3 regions of the Paludibacterium sp. B53371 genome follow, and region 3 is predicted to be linked to each of the others. Evidence: predicted binding sites of a transcription regulator. Region 3 holds the regulator's gene; each other region holds the start of a gene.

Region 1 (6,616 bases), 1.7 Mb from region 3:
CGATCAGCTATCTGCACGGTGGCTATGACGGTATTTTCCCGCTGGTTGAGGAAGCGCTGCATGGCAAGGACGTCGGCGAATCGGTTGATGTGAAGCTGGCGCCGGATGATGCCTTCGGCGAACCGGAAGAAGAATTGATCCGCGTCGAAGCCCTCGACGTGTTCCCGACCGACGTCGAAGTCGGCATGATGTTCGAAGCCGATGATCCGGAAAGCGGCGAAATCCTGCTGTTCCGTGTCACCGACATCGCTGACGGCAAGGCCGTGGTAGATGCCAACCACCCGCTGGCCGGCATGACCATTCGCTTCGCCGCCAAGGTGGTTGAAGTCCGCCCGGCCACCGAAGACGAAATCGGTCATGGCCACGCCCATGGCGCGCACGGTCATCACCACGAGCACTAAGCCGCACAGGCCGTCGACGTAAAAAAACCCGCCTAACGGCGGGTTTTTTGTTTCAGCAGCGACGACCGAGGGTAACCCGGTCCAGGCCGGCCAGATCCGGCAAGGTTTCAACCTGCTGCAGCCCCTGCGCAAGAAACAGGGCCCTGACCGCCTCGCCCTGATCATAGCCATGCTCGACCATCAGCCATCCCCCCGGCTGCAGGCGGGAGGGAGCCCCGGCAGCAATGGCGCGCAGACAAGACAGTCCATCGGCACCATCCGTCAGCGCCATACGCGGCTCGAAGCGCACATCGCCCTCGCCCAGGTGATGATCCTGTGCCGCAATATAGGGCGGATTGGACACGATCAAGTCAAAACACGCTGACGACGCCAGCGGCTCAAACCAGGAGCCCTGATGAAAACGGACCGTCGCCTGCAGGCGCTCGGCATTTCCCCGTGCCACCGCCAGGGCGTCCGGCGACAGATCTACCGCCGTCACCTGCCATTGCGGGGCCTCCAGAGCCAGGGTCACGGCAATCGCGCCGCTGCCACAGCCAAGATCCAGCACCTGCGCCGGGCCGCGCCCCTGACGCGCCAGCGCTGCCTCCACCAGATGTTCGGTTTCCGGACGCGGGATCAGCACGGACGGCGAAACCGCAAAAGGTCGACCGTAAAACTCGCGCTGCCCCAGCAGATAGGCCAGCGGCTCCCCGTCCACACGCCGCTGCGCCAGCCGGCAGAATGCCGCATAGACGCCCGACTGCAGCTCATGCTCCGGATAAGCGACGATGCGGGCATGGGTCAGATCCGGCACGACATGCATCAACAACAGACGGGACTCAAGGCGCGGCAGCGCAAAAGCGCGCAGCGCCGAAGCAATGGTAGGCGTCATCAGGGTCATTCCGGCAGATCGGCGTACGGCATGCGCCGCAGAATAATGCGCGTCTTGCGCCCCAGTCCGGGCGCATTGCGGTGCTCGTCGTAGTAACGCGGGTTGGGTACCATGGCCGCCAGCTTGGCGGCCTGGCCAGCGCTGAGCCGTGCCGCCGAAGTATGGAAGTAATAGCGCGCAGCCGCCTGGGCACCAAACACGCCATTGCCCCATTCAATCACATTCAGGTAGATCTCGAAGATACGGCGCTTGTCCATCACGGCCTCCAGCATCACCGTGATCAGCGCCTCCTCGGCCTTGCGCCAGGGCGTGCGCTTGTCGGAGAGAAACAGATTCTTCGCCAGTTGCTGGCTAATGGTCGAGCCACCGGCCACAATACGCCCCTTTTTCAGGTTTTTCTCGAAGGCCGTTTCGATGCCATCCCAGTCGAAACCGACGTGATCGACAAAATTGGCGTCTTCCGCGGCAATCAGGGCACGTTTGAGGTTGGGCGAGATCTGTTCGTAGGCCACCCACTGCTGACGCAGCTCGGCCTCGGGATCGTCTTCCTGCAGCTTGGCCAGCTGCTCGTTCATGAAGGCGCTGGCCGACGGGTTATGGCTGCGCCAGTAAACGATATGGCCGAAGATCCACAGGTTATATAAGGCAAAGGCGGTCACCAGGACCGCCAGCAGCTTGCTGAACCAGCGCATCGTCAGGCCAGCAATTCGCGCAGCATATTCGTCACCTTGCGCGTTTCCGGCTTGACGCCATGCCAGATATGGAAGGATTCCGCGGCCTGCTCGACCAGCATGCCCAGGCCATCGGCCAGCATGCCGGCATTTTCCGACTGGGCGCGCTGCAGGAACAGCGTCAGACCACTGCTGTATACCATGTCATAGGCCAGCGAGCGGGTGGTGAAAATACCGTGCGGGATCGGCGGCAGCTCGTTGTGCAGGCTGGTGGAGGTGCCATTGATCACAATGTCGAAATGCTGCCCGGCCAGTTGCTCATAGGCGGAGGCGGCACAGCGCCCCAGACCGAGCGCCTCGAAATGGTGCACCAGTGCCTCGGCCTTGATCAGGGTACGATTGGCAATGGTGACCGAGGCCGGTTTTTCCTGCAGGACAGGCCCGAGCACGCCGCGCACGGCACCACCGGCACCAAGAATCAGCACGCGCTTGCCTGCGATGGGGAAATCCAGGTTTTCCACGATGTCCCGCACCAGCCCCACGCCATCGGTGTTGTCGCCGAACACCTTGCCGTCGCGGAAGGTCAGGGTGTTGACAGCCTCGGCGGCACGCGCACGCTCGGACAGCTCGGTCGCCAGACGATAGGCGTCCCCCTTGAACGGCAAGGTCACATTCAGACCACAGCCCCCGGTTTTGACGAAGGCAGCGACCACATCGGCAAAACGGTCGGTGGCAGCCTGCAAGCGCTCATAGCGTATCGACCGGTTTTCGGCCCGGGCGAATTCGGCATGAATGAAAGGCGACTGGCTATGGTCTACGGGGTTACCGATGACGGCGTAACGTTCGGTCATGATCTGCTTTCTGGAAATCCGTTTACTGCGGTTGTCCGCTACTTTAGCCGCGACAGCCTCATGCATCAACACATTCAACCCTGTACCCAGGGCAAGCCATGCTTTTTCCAGCCATTGAGGTGGCCACGCTGGCTCATGCCATCCTTATCCCCCTCAAAGCCTTCCAGCACGTTATAGACCGCGGCGAACCCGGTCCCCTGCACCACACGTGCGGCCTCATCCGAGCGCGCACCGCTGCGGCACATCAGCATCACCGTCGCCTCCGGTGCGACACGGGCCTGCAACTGGGCGAGAAACTGGCCGTTGAGCTGCATGCCGGGATAACTGCGCCACTCGACACAGACGGCATTCGGCACCATGCCGACAAACTGCCACTCGGCAGCACTGCGCACATCCACCAACACCGCACCCGGCAAGTGCTGCATCAGGTACCAGGCTTCCTCCGGCAGCAGCGCCCCCTGATACGGCGCCCCCATGGCGGCGGCTCGCCCGGCGGCCTGTTGCAAAATTGTCTGAACCTGATCCATCACAGACTCCCCGCTCAGCGGTCAAAAATATGACGTCTTGATTATCCGTTGCAGGCGCAGACAAGGCAATGCCTGTTCACTCGGGCCGGATATGCATCATTTTGGTGCATAAAATCGGGGACAGCACTAAAATGGGTCGGCCAGTATCATGACGTACGCGTATCCAGCACGCCCTACAAGGATTTACCGTCCGGAAAAGGGTTGGCACGCTTCATGCTAGACAGTGTCCAGCAACCATTTCAGGCATCACCTTGAAGCAAGTAGCCCAATTTAGGAGATCAACATGGCGGTAGCAGACGTAGTGAAACTGATCCAGGAAAACGACGTGAAGTTTGTTGACCTGCGCTTTACCGACACGCGCGGCAAGGAACAACACGTATCCATTCCGGCACATGTCCTGACCGAAGATGCTGAAGCCTGGTTTGAACGCGGCCATGCGTTCGACGGCTCGTCGATCGCCGGCTGGAAGGGCATTCAGGCCTCCGACATGCTGCTGATGGCCGATCCGGCCACTGCCAAGATCGATCCGTTCTTCGACGAAGCCACCGTCATCATGAGCTGCGACGTGGTCGACCCGGCCGATGGCAAGGGCTATGACCGCTGTCCGCGTTCCATCGCCAAGCGCGCCGAAGCCTACCTGAAGGCCACCGGCATTGGCGATACCGCCTACTTCGGCCCGGAACCGGAATTCTTCATTTTCGACTCGGTCACCTGGGGTGCCGACATGTCCGGCTGCTTCGTCAAGATCGAGTCGGAAGAAGGTGCCTGGGCCTCGGCCCAGCAGTTCGAAGGTGGCAACACCGGCCACCGCCCGGGCATCAAGGGCGGCTACTTCCCGGTACCGCCGGTCGACTCCGCTCAGGACATCCGTTCGGCCATGGTGCTGCTGCTGGAAGAGCTGGGCGTACCGGTCGAAGTCCACCACCACGAAGTGGCCACCGGCGGCCAGAACGAAATCGGGACCAAGTTCTCCACGCTGACCCAGCGCGCCGACTGGACCCAGATCCTCAAATATGTGGTGCATAACGTGGCGCACAGCTACGGCAAGACCGCCACCTTCATGCCGAAGCCGATCGTCGGCGACAATGGCTCGGGCATGCACGTGCATCAGTCGATCTGGAAAGACGGTCAGAACACCTTCGCCGGTGACGGTTATGCCGGCCTGTCCGATACCGCCCTGTACTACATCGGCGGCATCATCAAGCACGCCAAGGCACTGAACGCCATCGCCAACCCGGGCACCAACTCGTACAAGCGTCTGGTTCCGCACTACGAAGCCCCGGTGAAGCTGGCCTACTCGGCCAAGAACCGCTCGGCCTCGATCCGCATTCCGCACGTGGCCAGCCCCAAGGCCCGTCGTATCGAAGCCCGTTTCCCGGATCCGCTGGCCAACCCGTACCTGCTGTTCTCGGCACTGCTGATGGCCGGTCTGGACGGCATCCAGAACAAGATCCACCCGGGCGACCCGGCCGACAAGAACCTGTACGATCTGCCGCCGGAAGAAGACAAGCTGATCCCGACCGTCTGCGCCTCGCTGGACGAAGCGCTGGATGCCCTGGACAAGGATCGCGAGTTCCTGACCCGCGGCGGCGTATTCAGCAACGAGTGGATTGATGCCTACATCGAGCTGAAGATGCAGGAAGTCAACCTGGCGCGCATGACCACGCACCCGGTTGAATTCTCGATGTACTACAGCCTGTAATTGTGCCGAACCGCGCCCGGGGTGCGGTCTGGAAAACCCGCTCTCCCGTGAGGGAAGCGGGTTTTTTTCCGGGCCCCCGCCAGAGCGCACCAAAACAGTGCATACTGAATCATGCCAATGGATTTCGTGCCCCAAGCTGACAAGAGCCTGTCATGACCGGAACAGAAAACACGCCGCCCGGCTTTGCCGGACTCGAACTACTCGACACCCCGGTGCTGATCGTGCGCCGCGATGGTGAATTGGTGTTTGCCAATCCGGCCAGTGAAAACCTGCTCGGTCTGGGACGGCGCGAACTCATGCGTCATCACCTCGCCGAGCTGTTCCTGCCCTGTGAGGCACTGCAGCAGGCACTGGCCACCGCCTTTGCCCACAATGCCAGCTATATCGAACACGACCTGGAGCTGGTCACGGCGCAAGGCGCCCAGCCTCTGCATCTGGCCCTGTCGGTGACGCCAATCGATCAGGGAGAGGGACTGGCGCTGATCGAGCTGCGCTCGCTCGACCAGCAGCTGCGCATCGTCAATGAAGAACGGCGTCTGCTGCAGCATCAGGCCAACCGCGAGCTGATCCGCAACCTGGCGCACGAGATCAAGAACCCGCTCGGCGGCATCCGCGGCGCGGCGCAACTGCTGGAACACGAGCTGCAGGACCGGCCAGAACTGAAGGAATACACCGAAGTCATCAAGGAAGAGGCCCTGCGGCTGCAATCTCTGGTTGACCGCATGCTGGCGCCGCATCGGCGCCATGTTGTCAGCGAGGTCAACATTCACGAGGTCCTGGAGCGCGTGCGCAGCATCGCCCTGGCCGAGTATCCACAAGGCCTGACCATGCAGCGCGACTACGATGTCAGCCTGCCGATGCTGGTGGCCGACAAGGAACAATTGATCCAGGTGGTGCTGAATATCGTCAAGAACGCCATCCAGGCCATGAAGGGTCAGGGCCGGGTCATCCTGCGCACCCGCGTGGCACGCCAGGCCACCCTGGCACGCAAGCGGCACCACCTGGCACTGAAATTGCAAATCATCGATGACGGCCCCGGCATTCCGGAAGACATCCGCGACCACCTGTTCTACCCGCTAGTGACCGGTCGTGCCGAAGGCACCGGCCTGGGGCTGACCCTGGCTCAGGCCTATGTGCACCAGCACGGTGGCAGCATCGAGTTCGATTCACGGCCGGGACAAACCTGCTTTACCGTCATGCTGCCCTTCAAACAAGAACAAACACTCGCCAACGCACCTGGCGCGCAAGGAGACTGAACGATGCCGGTCTGGATCATCGACGACGACAAAGCCATTCGCTGGGTCCTGGAAAAAGCCCTGGCCCGCAGCGCCATCGACTACCGCAGCTTTGCCAGCGCCGACGACGCGCTCAATGCCCTGGAGGACGAACAGCCGCGCGTCATCATCTCCGATATCCGCATGCCCGGCACCGACGGGCTGAAATTTCTCACCCGGGTCAAGGAGCGCCATCCGCAACTGCCGGTCATCATCATGACCGCACATGCCGACCTCGACTCGGCGGTTTCCGCATTCCAGGGGGGGGCCTTTGAGTACCTGCCCAAACCCTTTGACATCGATCAGGCGGTCGAACTGA
Region 2 (6,616 bases), 920 kb from region 3:
GTACGCGAAGTCTTCAGGGGGCGCTATGTGCCGATGCCGCCCTCGACCGAATTTCCCAATGTCGAACAGCTCAACGAACTGATGATCGTCGGGCCGATCATGGTGCGCAGCGCCTGCTCGCACCACCTGTGCCCGATCATGGGCAAGGTATGGGTCGGCGTGATGCCAAACGAGCACTCCAACCTGATCGGGCTGTCGAAATACGCCCGGCTGATCGACTGGGTCATGACCCGGCCGCAGATTCAGGAAGAAGCCGTTTCCCACATGGCAGACCTGCTGATGAACAAACTGCAGCCGGATGGCCTGGCCATCGTCATGGAAGCCGACCACTTCTGCATGCACTGGCGCGGGGTCAAGGACGATCAGTCCAAGATGACCAATAGCGTGATGCGCGGCTCTTTCCTGCGCGATGCCAATTTGCGTCGTGAATTCCTGTCTTTGATCCACAGGGGATAATCATGTTGGTTCGTTTGATCTACGCCAGTCAGACCGCAGAAACCATTTCGGCCAAGCTGATCGAGGCCATTCTGTCGCAGGCTCAGGTACACAATCCGGCCAACGGCATCACCGGACTGCTGTGCTACAGCCAGAAGACTTTCGTGCAGGTGCTGGAGGGTGGCCGTACCGAGGTCAACCGTCTGTTCCAGCTGCTGGCCAAGGATCCCCGCCACCAGAACGTCACGCTGCTGCAGTACGAAGAGATTGCCGAACGGCGTTACGCCAACTGGGCCATGGCCCGGGTGGCGCTGGACAAGCTGAACATGTCGCTGCTGCTGCGCTTCTCCGACAGCCCGCAACTCGACCCGTACTCGGTCAGCGGCGAAAGCACGGCCCGGTTGCTGGAAGCCCTGGCCGAGGCCGGCGCACTCGGCACGCGGGGCTGATACAGCGCCGGTCCGACAAGAAACCGCCGGACCGGTCAGCCGCACAATGCATCAGGCCAGACGGGCAGCCAGCTCGGCGACCCGCTTGCCCAGCAGGCGGGCTGTTTCCAGATCGCCGGCACGCGGCGCCTCGTCCGGCGAGGCATCGGATGGCGCAATGGCCAGCGCACCGGCAAAGCCGGCGGTCCAGTTGACGTCTGCCGGACCATGCGCCTTGGTATTGGACGGCATCAGGCCGGTGCCGACCCAGATCTGCGAATGCTGCTGTGACAGGGTAAACAGGTATTGAATGGTGGCACCCTTGTCGCCGTTGACGGAGGCCGAGGTGGTAAAGCCGGCAGCCAGCTTGTCTTTCCAGGCCTGCACAAACCACGCCTTGGATGAGGCATCGGCAAATTTCTTGAATTGCCAGGCCGGACCGCCCATATAGGTCGGCGACCCATAGAGGATGGCATCGGCCCCTGCCAGGGCGTCGAAGGTACCATCCGGCAAATTGCCGTCAGCATCAATGCGATACATCACCACCTGGGTGCCGGCAACGCCTGCCGCGCCGTCGCGGACGGCCTCGGCTTGTTTGGCGGTGTGGCCGTAACCGCTGAAGTAGACAATGGCGATGGTTGTCATGGCTGCAAACTCCCTGTTGTTGTGGAAGACGATCAGGATGCCTTCCGGCACCGGTTGTCTGTTTATAGACCATCCGTTGACATGCCCCGGAATTCCGCCATGGCGAAGACTGAAACGATGTATCTGCAGGATTTCACGCTGGGCCAGACCTTTGTCAGTGCCTCCCACGAGATGACGATGGCCGACATCAAGGCCTTTGCCGCCCAATTCGACCCGCAGCCCTTCCATCTGGATGAGGACGCCGCGCGCAACACCCTGTTCGCCGGACTGGCGGCCAGTGGCTGGCATACCGCGGCGGTCACCATGCGTTTGCTGGTGGGCAGCGGCCTGCCGGTTGCCGGCGGGCTGGTGGGGGCGGGCGCCGAACTGCGCTGGCCGCGCCCGACCCGGCCCGGCGACCGTCTACAGGTCACCAGCGAGGTGATCGACATCAAGACTTCCCCTTCGCGCCCCGAGCGCGGTCTGGTTACCCTGAAAAGCGAAACCCGCAACCAGGATGGCGCGCTGGTACAGAGCATGACCTCTCGCTTGTCCGTGCCGATTCGTCCGTCTTGACCCAATGACGTTCGGATTTCCGAACGTCATTCCCCCTGGCTGGTACGGAAATCCAAACGCCGCGCCAGCCGCCTGGTTTTATATTCATACAAATCAACAAGTTAAAAACCACTTCCTCCGCCATGATGCTGGCACGCGATGTGCTAATCAGTAGCCGGGCGATGACAACAAACGGCCACGAGCCGTTCGCGGCAGACAAGACGCCGCCGCATCGTGCACACACACACAACCTGATGGCGCCTCTCGCGGGAGGCTGACCGGAGGACAGGGCTACGCCATGACGGATCAGGGATCGACACCGTTAGCGCGTGCCGGCTTTTTGAACCGGAGATTGTATGAAATCGAACAAAATCACCCTTTGGGTCGGCATCGCGCTGATCCTTGGTATCGTTGTCGGCTTCCTGTGTCACAACTCGCTGACGGCTGAGGCGGCCAAGAATGTGGCCAGCAACTTGTCCATCCTCACCGACGTTTTCCTGCGCATGATCAAGATGATCATCGGGCCGCTGGTGTTCTCGACGCTGGTGGTCGGGATTGCCAGCTCCGACACCAAATCGGTCGGCCGCGTTGGCGGCAAGGCGATGGTCTGGTTCATCCTGGCTTCGCTGGTCTCGCTGCTGATCGGCATGTTCTACGCCAACGTACTGCAACCGGGTGTCGGCTATAACCTGCCGATGCCGACCGGCAGTGCCGGCCTGAAAACCAGCGCGCTGAATCTGCATGACTTCATTTCGCACATGTTCCCGAAGAGCTTCTTTGAGGCCATGACCAATAACGAGATGCTGCAGATTGTGGTGTTCTCGCTGTTCTTCGGTATTTCGATGGCGCAGTTGAAAAACCGCTTCCCGACCACGCTGCGCAATATGCTGGATGATGTGGCACACACCATGCTCAAGCTGACCGGCATTGTGATGGCCTTTGCCCCGCTGGGCGTGTTCGGTGCCGTTGCTGCCACCATCACCACCCAGGGTCTGGGCATCCTGATGATCTATGCCCGTTTCCTCGGCGCTTTCCTGGTCGCCATCGCCACGCTGTGGGCCTTCCTGCTGGCCATTGGCTATCTGTACCTCGGCCGTGATGTCATGGTGCTGATGAAGAAGATTCGCGCCCCGATGATGCTGGGCTTCGCCACGGCCAGCTCGGAAGCCGCCTTCCCCAAGGTGCTGGAACAACTGGATGCCTTCGGGGTCGACAGCCGCATTTCCGGCTTTGTACTGCCGCTGGGCTACTCCTTCAACCTGGCCGCCTCGGTGATGTATGCCTCCTTCGCCGCCCTGTTCATCTCCCAGGTCTATAACGTGCCAATGTCGCTGGGCAGCCAGCTGACCATGCTGCTGGTGCTGATGGTTACCAGCAAGGGGATCGCCGGTGTGCCGCGGGCCTCGCTGGTGGTGGTCGCCGCTGTGCTGCCGATGTTCCATCTGCCGGAAGCCGGGATTCTGCTGATCCTTGGCATTGACCAGTTCCTCGACATGTTCCGTACCGCGACCAATGTGATGGCCAACTCGATTGCCACCGCCACGGTCGCCAAGATGGAGAACATGCTGGGCGCGCCCCAGGCCGAGCAGCAGGATGGCCTCATCGCCGAACCGGTGGTGCAACTGGTCAGCCAGGAAGCCTGAGCTTGAAACCGAAAATGAGGCCGCCAGCTGGCGGCCTTTTTTCATGGCAAAGCTTGATCAGGCGGTTTGCCAGCACAGGGCATTCTGACTATTCTCGCCGGGATGGTAACCCTCTCTTGCTATTACACCTTATGGCCAAACACCGCTCACTGTCAGGCACCCTGCTCTATCTGGCGCTGATTGCCCTGATCGTGGCCGGCTTTGCCTGCTGGGCCTTCAATGCCAGTCTGTCGTCCTCGCTGGCGGAACTGGAAAACAGCGCCAACCAGCGGCTGGATCTGTACAGCGCGACGCTGGACAGTGAGGTGGAGCGTTTTGCCCGGCTGCCCGGGGTATTGGGCTTGTCGCCGGCGGTCGTCGGCCTGCTGCATGCCCCCCGGGACCTGATCCTGCAGAAGCAGGTCAATCGTTATCTGGAACACCTGACCGAGCGCACCAGCGCCACCGCCATCTACATCATGGACAATCAGGGTCAGGTCATCGCCACCAGCAACTGGCAGCAACCTGACAGCTTCCTCGGCGAAAACGACGCTTTCCGCCCGTATTTCAAAGAAGCCATCATCGGCAAGAGCAGCCGCTTCTTCGGCATCGGCACCACGCGCAGCGAGCCGGGCTATTACTTGTCGCAGGCGCTGGATGATAACGGACAGGCCATCGGCGTGGCGGTCGTCAAAATCAGTCTGTCCCGGCTGGAGCACACCTGGAGCCAGAACAAGGCGCTGGTATGGGTGGCCGACGCCAACCGCGTGGTGATTCTGGCCTCGCGGCCGGAGTGGAAATTCGCCTCCCTCGGCACCTTGCCGCCACAAGACCAGCAACGGCTGGACGAAACGCGCCAATACAACCGTCTGAAGTTGCGACCGCTGAAGATCGACTTACTGCATCAGCAATCCAGCGACGCCCGCGTCGTACGCTGGATGGCGCCATCCGGGGTGGCCGATTCGCCCTTGCACCGCTATCTGGAACAAACGCGCCCACTGGCAGGCAGCAACTGGCAACTGTCGGTGCTGGAAAGCCTCGCCCCCGCCTACAGCCTGGCTTACAGCCGCGCCAGCCTGGCGGCCGTGCTGTCCATCCTGCTGTTGACCGGGCTGGTGCTGCTCAACGAGCGCCGCCGGCGCCTGCGCGACAAACTGGCAGCACGCGAGGCCCTGCAGCGTGCCTACCGGCAGCTGGAGCAGAAGGTCGAGGAGCGCACCGCCGATCTGCTGTCGGCCAATCAGCAGCTGCAGGCCGAGGTCACCGAGCGGGCGCGTGCCGAGACTCACTTGCGTCAAACCCAGGCCGAGCTGATTCAGGCCGGCAAGATGGCCGTGGTCGGCCAGCTGTCGGCGCAAATCGCCCATGAACTCAATCAGCCTCTGGCAGCCCTGTCGACCCTGTCGGCCAACACCATCAAGTATCTGGCGCGCGGCAACTTGCCGACCGCCAGCGGCAATCTGGAAACCATCGGCCAGCTGGTTGAACGCATGGGCAAGATTACCGGCGCACTGCGCTCTTTCGCCCACAAATCCCAGGCCAGCGGCGGCCAGGCGGCATTGACGCGTACGCTCGATAATGCGCTGTTCCTGATCGACCAGCGCCTGCGCCACGGGGCCGTCGAGGTGATCCGCGAGGAAACGCCCGATCTGGTCGCGGATTGTGACCCCAACCGGCTGGAGCAGGTACTGGTGAATCTGCTGACCAACTCGCTCGATGCACTGCAAGACATGCCGGGTGCCCGCATCATCATCCGCAGCCGACGGCTGGATCAGCGCGTCGAACTGACGCTGCACGACAACGGCCACGGTTTTTCGGCCAAGAGCCTGCAACACCTGTTCGAGCCGTTCTATACCACCAAACCAGCCGGGGTCGGCCTGGGACTGGGTCTGACCCTGTCGGCCAGCATCCTGGCCGAAGCCGGCGGCAGTCTGTCGGCCGCCAATCATCCGCAGGGCGGGGCGATCTTTACGCTGCTGCTGCCAGCATTGACCGGAGAATCACACCATGACTGACAGCTTGTCGGTATTCATCGTCGAAGACGATCCCAGCGTGCTGCTGGGATGCATGCAGGCTTTCGAGCTGGAGGGCATCCCGGTACAGGGGGCGGCCAGCGCGGAGGAAGCGCTGCAACAGATCGGCTCGGGCTTTGCCGGGGTGGTGGTGAGTGATATTCGCCTGCCGGGTACCGATGGCATGGCGCTGCTGAAAAAGCTGCGTCAGCGGGATGCAGAGCTGCCGGTGATCCTGATCACCGGTCACGGTGATATCAGTCTGGCGGTACAGGCCATGAAGGATGGCGCCTACGATTTCATTGAAAAGCCGTTCTCGCCGGAACGGCTGCTGGACGTCACGCGCCGGGCCCTGGAACAGCGCCGGCTCGGGCTGGCGGTACGCAATCTCGAGCAGCAGCTGCAAAGCAAGTTCACCCTGGAAGCACAGCTGATTGGTCGCTCACCGGCCATGGCACGTATTCGCGCCATGATTGCCGATCTGGCCGACACCGCGGCCAATGTGCTGATCCATGGTGAGACCGGCTGTGGCAAGGAGCTGGTGGCACGCTGCCTGCATCAGGCGAGCAAGCGCAGTGAACGTCCCTTTGTCGCGCTCAATTGCGGCGGCCTGAGCGACACGCTGTTCGAGAGCGAATTGTTCGGCCATGAGGCGCACGCCTTTACCGATGCCAAGAAGAAGCGCATCGGCAAGTTCGAGTACGCCAATGGCGGCACTCTGCTGTTTGATGAAATCGAAAGCATGCCGATTGCCCAGCAGATCAAATTGCTGCGGGTGTTGCAGGAGCGCAGCTTCGAACGACTGGGATCGAATACCCCGGTGCCGCTGGACTGCCGCATCATTGCCGCTACCAAGTTCGATCTCAAGGCCATGAGCGATGCCGGTCAGTTCCGTTCCGATCTCTACTACCGTCTCAATGTGGTCTCGCTGACATTGCCC
Region 3 (6,616 bases):
CCAGATCAAGGGCATCACCGAATGGGATGGCGCGGTCGTGGTCATCCAGGGCACCATGCTGATGCATGCCGACCACCTGACGGTCACCCGTGACGCTCAGGGCAATCAGACCATGATCGCCACCGGCAAGCTGGTCACCTTCCGTCAGAAGGCGGATGATACGCCGGAAAAGAAAAATGTCTGGATCGACGGGCAGGCCAAGCGCATCGACTACAGCACGGTCACCCATACCGCCATCCTGACCACCAATGCCCGCGTCAAGAAGGGGGATGACCTGCTGATCGGCGACGTCATCGTCTACAACACCGAAACCCAGGTCTATCAGAGCCAGGGCGGCAGCGGCAATACCGCCAACAAGGGCCGGGTCACCGCCATCATCCAGCCACAAAAGAAAGACGCCAGCAGCGGCGCCGGAAAGTGATCATGACCGATAGCGTATTGACAGTGCAGCGCCTGAAAAAGCGCTACAAGAACCGCACGGTAGTCAAGGATGTCTCGCTGCAGATCAAGAGTGGCGAAGTCGTGGGTTTGCTGGGGCCGAATGGTGCCGGCAAGACCACCAGCTTTTACATGATCGTCGGTCTGGTCGGTGCCGATGACGGTGAAATCACCATCAACGAGCAGTCCATCACCCACATGCCGATCCACCGTCGGGCGCGGCTCGGGCTGGGCTATCTGCCGCAGGAAGCCTCGATCTTCCGCAAGATGACGGTCGACGAAAACATCCGCGCCATTCTGGAGATCACCGGCTTCAAGAAAGACGAACTGGAAAAAGAGCTCGACCTGCTGCTGGATGACCTGAACATCGCCCATCTGCGCAACAGCAATGCCCTGTCGCTGTCCGGCGGCGAGCGGCGCCGGGTGGAAATTGCCCGCGTGCTGGCCACGCGGCCACGCTTCATCCTGCTGGATGAACCCTTTGCCGGGGTCGATCCGATTGCCGTCATCGACATCCAGAAGATCATTTCCTTCCTCAAGGAACGCGGTATCGGCGTACTGATCACCGACCACAACGTGCGAGAAACACTGCGGATCTGCGACCGCGCCTACATCATCAGCGACGGTGCCGTGCTGGCTGCCGGCGAGCCGGAAACACTGGTCAACGACGAGCGGGTACGCAAAGTCTACCTGGGCGAGCATTTCCATCTGTAAACCATCATGAAGCAAAGCCTCCAGCTCAAAGTCTCCCAGCAGTTGACCCTGACGCCGCAATTGCAGCAGTCGATCAAGCTGCTGCAACTGTCGACGGTCGAACTGCAAGCCGAAGTCGAACGCTATCTGCTGGAAAACCCGCTGCTCGAGCGCGATGAAGACACCCCCGGCGAACCCGGCCTGCCGGAGCGCCCGATGGAAAGCAGCCACAGCGAAGAGGTCCCGAAGCAGCAGGAGCAGGACACGGCGAGCGAACCGGGCATGGAAGCGCTGCAGGACTGGGGCAGCGGCAGCGGGACCGGCAGTGGTGGCAGCTACGACGACGAATTCGACCCCTTTTACAACGTGCCCTGTCATCAGACCCTGCGCGAGCTGTTGCTGTCGCAGCTGGGAGAAATCGACCTGCCGCAGCGCGACCACGCCGTCGTGCAACTGCTGATTGAAGAACTGGATGACGATGGCTACCTGACCACGCCACTGGCCGAACTGGTGGCCAGTCTGCCCGAAGAGCTGGCCCTGGACGAAGATGAACTGGCCGTCGGCCTGCGCATGCTGCAGCAGTTCGACCCCCCCGGCGTCGGCGCCCGCTCACTGCCCGAATCCCTGCAACTGCAACTGGCCAGATTACCGGCCAGCACCCCCGGCAAATCCCTGGCCGGCGACATCATCGCGCAGCACCTGGCCCTGCTCGGCGCCCGTGACTACACCCGCCTGCGCAAGCTGCTGGGCACCAGCGACGATGCCCTGCGCGAAGCCCAGACCCTGATCGCCCGCCTCAACCCGCGTCCGGCCAGCGGCTTCGACGCGCGCGACACCCATTACGTCACCCCGGACGTCACCGTCAGAAAGCGTAAAGGCCGCTGGGTGGCCGAGCTCAACAGCAGCGCCGTCCCGCAATTGCGCGTCAACCAGATCTACGCCCGCATGCTGTCGGAAAACCGCCAGCAATCCGGCGATCTCGGCAGTCGTCTGCAAGAGGCACGGTGGCTGGTCAAGAACATTCAACAGCGATTTGACACTATCCTGAAAGTGTCGGAAGCTATAGTCGACAAGCAGCAAGCGTTCTTTGAACAAGGCGAAGTGGCCATGCGGCCGATGATCCTGCGCAATATCGCCGATGAGCTCGGGCTGCACGAATCCACCGTCTCCAGAGTCACCACCCAGAAATATCTGCTCTGTCCCCGGGGACTTTTCGAGCTGAAATATTTCTTCGGCAGTGCCCTGGAAACCGACAGTGGCGAAGAATGCTCCGCCACCGCCATCAAGGCACATATCCGCAGGCTGATCGAACAGGAGAACCCATCCAGGCCACTGTCAGACAGCGCCATTGCCGAACAGCTATCCAGCCAGGGAATTCAGGTTGCAAGACGTACCGTTGCCAAGTATCGTGAAGCCATGCAGATAGCGCCGGTCAATCAAAGAAAGGCTCTGTAATCCAACATCCGGCTGTACGGCCGACCCGACCGTGCAGTCATCATGGCAACAAAGTAAGGAGTAAGGGTTATGAACATCAAAGTGACTGGTCTTCACCTCGAGATCACCCCGTCGTTGCGCGACTATATTGATGAGAAGCTCGAGCGCATCAGCCGCCATGTCGACGACCTGATCGATGTCTCCGTTACCCTGTCCGTGGACAAACTGGTCCAGAAAGCCGAGGTCAACGTTCACCTGTCCGGCAAGGACATCCATGTCGAAGCCACCGAGGCCGACATGTACGCCGCCATCGACCTGCTGATGGACAAGCTGGACCGTCAGGTGCTGAAGTTCAAGGAAAAGCAGACCGAGCACCGCGGCGCCCACCCGGAAGCTTCGCTGTAAAGTGACATTCAGTACTGCCGGGAACCTTCGGGTTCCCGTTTTTGTTTGCCAGACTTTTTGACGAAGCCGGTCCGCCCGGCCTCCGATGCCGCCAAACGCTATGAAACAGATCGGTAAGATTCTTTCCCGCGAGCACATCCTGCTCGACCTCGACGTCAGCAGCAAGAAAAGGGTTTTCGAGCAGGTCGGTCTGCTGATGGAAAATACCTGCGGCATCGCCCGCAGCGAGGTGTTCGATTGTCTGTTTGCCCGAGAAAAACTCGGCTCCACCGGCCTGGGTCAGGGGGTTGCCATTCCCCACGGCCGAGCCCAGGGACTCAAGGAAGCCGCGGCCATCTTCATCCGCCTGAAAGCGCCGATTCCTTTCGATGCCCCGGACGGCAAACCGGTACAAAGCCTGTTCGTCCTGCTGGTACCGGAACAGGCCACCGACCTGCACCTGCAGGTCCTGTCCGAGCTGGCGCAACTCTTCTCCAGCCGCCCGTTGCGCGAAAAAATGCTCACCGCCCAAAGCGTGGACGAGCTCTACCAGATTCTTTCCGAGTGGTCGACCCATGCCTAGCATAACCGTGCGCAAGCTTTACCAGGAAAACCAGCAAAAGCTTAATCTCAGCTGGGTTGTCGGGACGGCGGGCGCCGACAACATTATCGGCATCGACGAACAGCGCCCTACGCTGGCGCTGGTCGGCCACCTGAATTTCATCCACCCCAACCGTGTCCAGGTACTGGGCCTCGCCGAGGTCGATTACCTGAACCGGCTGGAACAGTCGGCGGCCAAAACCGCCCTCGACCAACTGTTCCACAAGAGCATGTCAGTGGTCATGGTGGCCAATGGCCAGCCGGTACCGAAACTGCTGCGCGACTACTGCCACTCCCACAGCGTGCCGCTGATGTCCACCCCGCTGGAAAGCCCTTACCTGATGGATGTGCTGCGCATCTATCTGGCTCGCGCGCTGGCCGTCTCCACCGTACTGCATGGCGTCTTCCTCGACGTCCTGGAAATCGGCGTACTGATCATGGGCGACTCGGCCATGGGCAAGAGCGAACTGGCCCTGGACCTGATCTCGCGCGGCCACGGCCTGGTGGCCGACGATGCCGTCGAACTCTACCGGATCGGGCCGGAAACCCTGGAAGGACGCTGCCCGCCTCTGCTGCGCGACTTCCTGGAGGTACGCGGGCTGGGCATTCTGAACATCCGCACCATCTTCGGCGAAACCGCCGTACGACCGAAGAAAGTACTGAAACTGATCATCCACCTGGTCAAGGCCAACGATCAGGCCATGCAGGCCCTCGACCGGCTGAACATCCAGTCGGAAACACAGGACATTCTCGGCGTCACGGTGCGCAAGGTCGTCCTGCCGGTGGCGGCCGGCCGCAACCTCGCCGTTCTGGTCGAAGCCGCCGTCCGCAACTACATCCTGCAACTGCGCGGCATCGACAGCACGCGCGAATTCATCGAACGTCACACCAATTTCCTGAAGGATCAGGAACATGCAACTGATATTGATTAGCGGGCAATCCGGTTCGGGAAAATCCATTGCCCTGCGGGCGCTGGAAGACTCGGGTTTCTACTGCGTCGACAACCTGCCCGCCACCATGCTGAGCGAGGCCGTGTCGCTGTATCAGGATTACGGCTTCGAGCAGATCGGCATCAGCGTGGATGTCCGCTCCAGCCCCTCCCTCGGTGCGCTGCCCCATGAAATGCAGAAGCTGCGCGAACAAGGCGTCGATGTGCGCCTGCTGTTCCTTGAAGCGCAGGACGACACCCTGGTCAAACGCTTTTCCGAAACCCGCCGCCGCCACCCGCTGGCCGGCAACGGACTCCTGACCATCAACGAATGCATCCTGGCCGAGAAAGACATGCTGGGCAGCATCCAGGAACTCGGCGCCCGCTTCGACACCACCGACCTCGTTCCCAATGCCCTGCGCAGCTGGGTCAAGGACCTGGTGTCGGCAGACAGCAGCCGCCTGACCCTGGTACTGCAATCCTTCGGCTTCAAGCACGGCGTCCCGCTCGATCTGGACTTCGCCTTTGACGTGCGCTGCCTGCCCAACCCCTACTACAACCCGCAACTGCGGCCGCTGACCGGCAAGGATCAACCCGTCATCGACTTCTTCCTGCAAGAGCCCGCCGTCGCCGAAATGACCGAAGACATCCGCCGCATCATTGCCCGCTGGCTGCCCTGCTTCAACCAGGAAAGCCGCAGCTACCTGACCGTGGCCATCGGCTGTACCGGCGGCCAGCACCGCTCGGTCTACATTGCCGAGCAACTGGCGAAATGCTTCCCTGACCAGCAAATCATGCTTCGCCACCGCCAGTTACAATATGCCGACTAGGGCCGCCGCACGCGACCCGTTCACCGAACGAGCATCACCATGCGCCAGATTCAAACCATCGCCGTTGCCCTGACCGGCGCCTCGGGCCTGCCCTACGGCCTGCGCCTGATCGACTGCCTGATCGCCGCCGGCGTGCGGGTCTGGGTGCTCTACTCCCAGGCCGCCCAGGTCGTTGCCCAGCAAGAGCTGGGACTCACCCTGCCGGGCCGTCCGGCCGACGCCGAACAATGGTTCATCGAACAAAGCGGCGCCGAACCCGGCCAACTGAAAGTCTTCGGCCGCGAAGAATGGTTTGCCCCGGTGGCCTCGGGCACCAACCCGGCCGATGCCATGGTGGTCTGCCCGTGCTCGATGGGCACCCTGGCGGCCATCGCCCATGGCCTGTCGGACAACCTGATCGAGCGGGCCGCCGATGTCAGCCTCAAGGAGGGCCGCAAACTCATCCTGGTCCCGCGCGAGACCCCCTTCTCGGCCCTGCACCTGGAGAACATGCTCAAGCTGGCCCGCCTCGGCGCGGTCATCCTGCCCCCCAGCCCCGGCTTCTACACCCACCCGAAATCCGTCGACGACATGGTGGACTTCATCGTGGCACGCATCATGGACCAGCTCGGGGTACCGCATAACCTGATCCAGCGCTGGGGTGAAACCCGGCCATGAGCAGCGCCATCTACAGCGGTGCCGCCCTGCGCGCACTGGAACAGCGCGCCGAGACACTGGGCATCGACCTGATGGCCCGCGCCGGCCAGTCTGCCGCCCGGTGGATAGCGGCTCGCTGGCCGACAGGCGCCCACATCCTGCTGGCCGCCGGCCCCGGCAACAATGGCGGCGATGCCCTGGTCTGCGCGACCGCCCTGCTGCACGCCGGATTCCGGGCCGAAGTGCTGCTGCCGGCGGCCCCCAGAACGGCGGCGGCACGCCAGGCACTGGCCGCCTGGCAAGCCGTACAAGGCACGACCCTGGCAGAGCTGCCGACCGATGCCACCCGCCCCGACCTGCTGGTGGACGGTCTGTTCGGCATCGGCGCAGATCGACCATTCGATCCCTTCTGGTGTGCGCTACTCGATCGACTGCAGGCTCTGCATGTACCGACCCTGGCACTCGACGTACCGACCGGACTCGATGCCTGGCAGGGCACCGCCCGCAACCGGGTGCTGCGCGCCGATGCCACCCTGACCTTCCTCAGTCACAAACCGGGTCTGCTGACCGGTGACGGACCGGACCTGGCCGGCGAAATCTACCTCGACACCCTGCAGCACCCGGGCTGGGCCGGCGAAGCCCCCGAAGGGGCGGTCTATCATCCGGTCGACCT

The links. The regulator sigma-54, encoded in region 3, starts transcription at its own class of promoters, with help from an activator protein. The targets are predictions, from matches to a motif close to CTGGCACGCTTCATGCTT.
Region 1: glnA (type I glutamate--ammonia ligase) is a predicted target of sigma-54. The motif match lies at 3,523-3,540, and genes of this name have one in related genera.
Region 2: JNO51_RS16895 (dicarboxylate/amino acid:cation symporter) is a predicted target of sigma-54. The motif match lies at 2,192-2,209, and genes of this name have one in related genera.

The regions. Positions count from the first base shown of each region.
Region 1 is NZ_CP069163.1:661,341-667,956, reverse strand. It holds gene JNO51_RS03220 (peptidylprolyl isomerase) at 1-401, shown strand, start outside; gene prmC (peptide chain release factor N(5)-glutamine methyltransferase) at 454-1,272, opposite strand; gene mtgA (monofunctional biosynthetic peptidoglycan transglycosylase) at 1,278-1,964, opposite strand; gene aroE (shikimate dehydrogenase) at 1,967-2,794, opposite strand; gene JNO51_RS03200 (rhodanese-like domain-containing protein) at 2,869-3,321, opposite strand; gene glnA (type I glutamate--ammonia ligase) at 3,605-5,023, shown strand; gene glnL (nitrogen regulation protein NR(II)) at 5,176-6,279, shown strand; gene ntrC (nitrogen regulation protein NR(I)) at 6,283-6,616, shown strand, end outside.
Region 2 is NZ_CP069163.1:3,546,984-3,553,599, reverse strand. It holds gene folE (GTP cyclohydrolase I) at 1-456, shown strand, start outside; gene JNO51_RS16910 (BLUF domain-containing protein) at 459-884, shown strand; gene JNO51_RS16905 (flavodoxin family protein) at 936-1,508, opposite strand; gene JNO51_RS16900 (MaoC family dehydratase) at 1,608-2,063, shown strand; gene JNO51_RS16895 (dicarboxylate/amino acid:cation symporter) at 2,399-3,685, shown strand; gene JNO51_RS16890 (ATP-binding protein) at 3,802-5,679, shown strand; gene JNO51_RS16885 (sigma-54 dependent transcriptional regulator) at 5,672-6,616, shown strand, end outside.
Region 3 is NZ_CP069163.1:2,629,078-2,635,693, forward strand. It holds gene lptA (lipopolysaccharide transport periplasmic protein LptA) at 1-421, shown strand, start outside; gene lptB (LPS export ABC transporter ATP-binding protein) at 424-1,152, shown strand; gene JNO51_RS12570 (RNA polymerase factor sigma-54) at 1,159-2,586, shown strand; gene hpf (ribosome hibernation-promoting factor, HPF/YfiA family) at 2,656-2,970, shown strand; gene ptsN (PTS IIA-like nitrogen regulatory protein PtsN) at 3,071-3,532, shown strand; gene hprK (HPr(Ser) kinase/phosphatase) at 3,525-4,481, shown strand; gene rapZ (RNase adapter RapZ) at 4,462-5,307, shown strand; gene JNO51_RS12595 (flavin prenyltransferase UbiX) at 5,347-5,964, shown strand; gene JNO51_RS12600 (NAD(P)H-hydrate dehydratase) at 5,961-6,616, shown strand, end outside.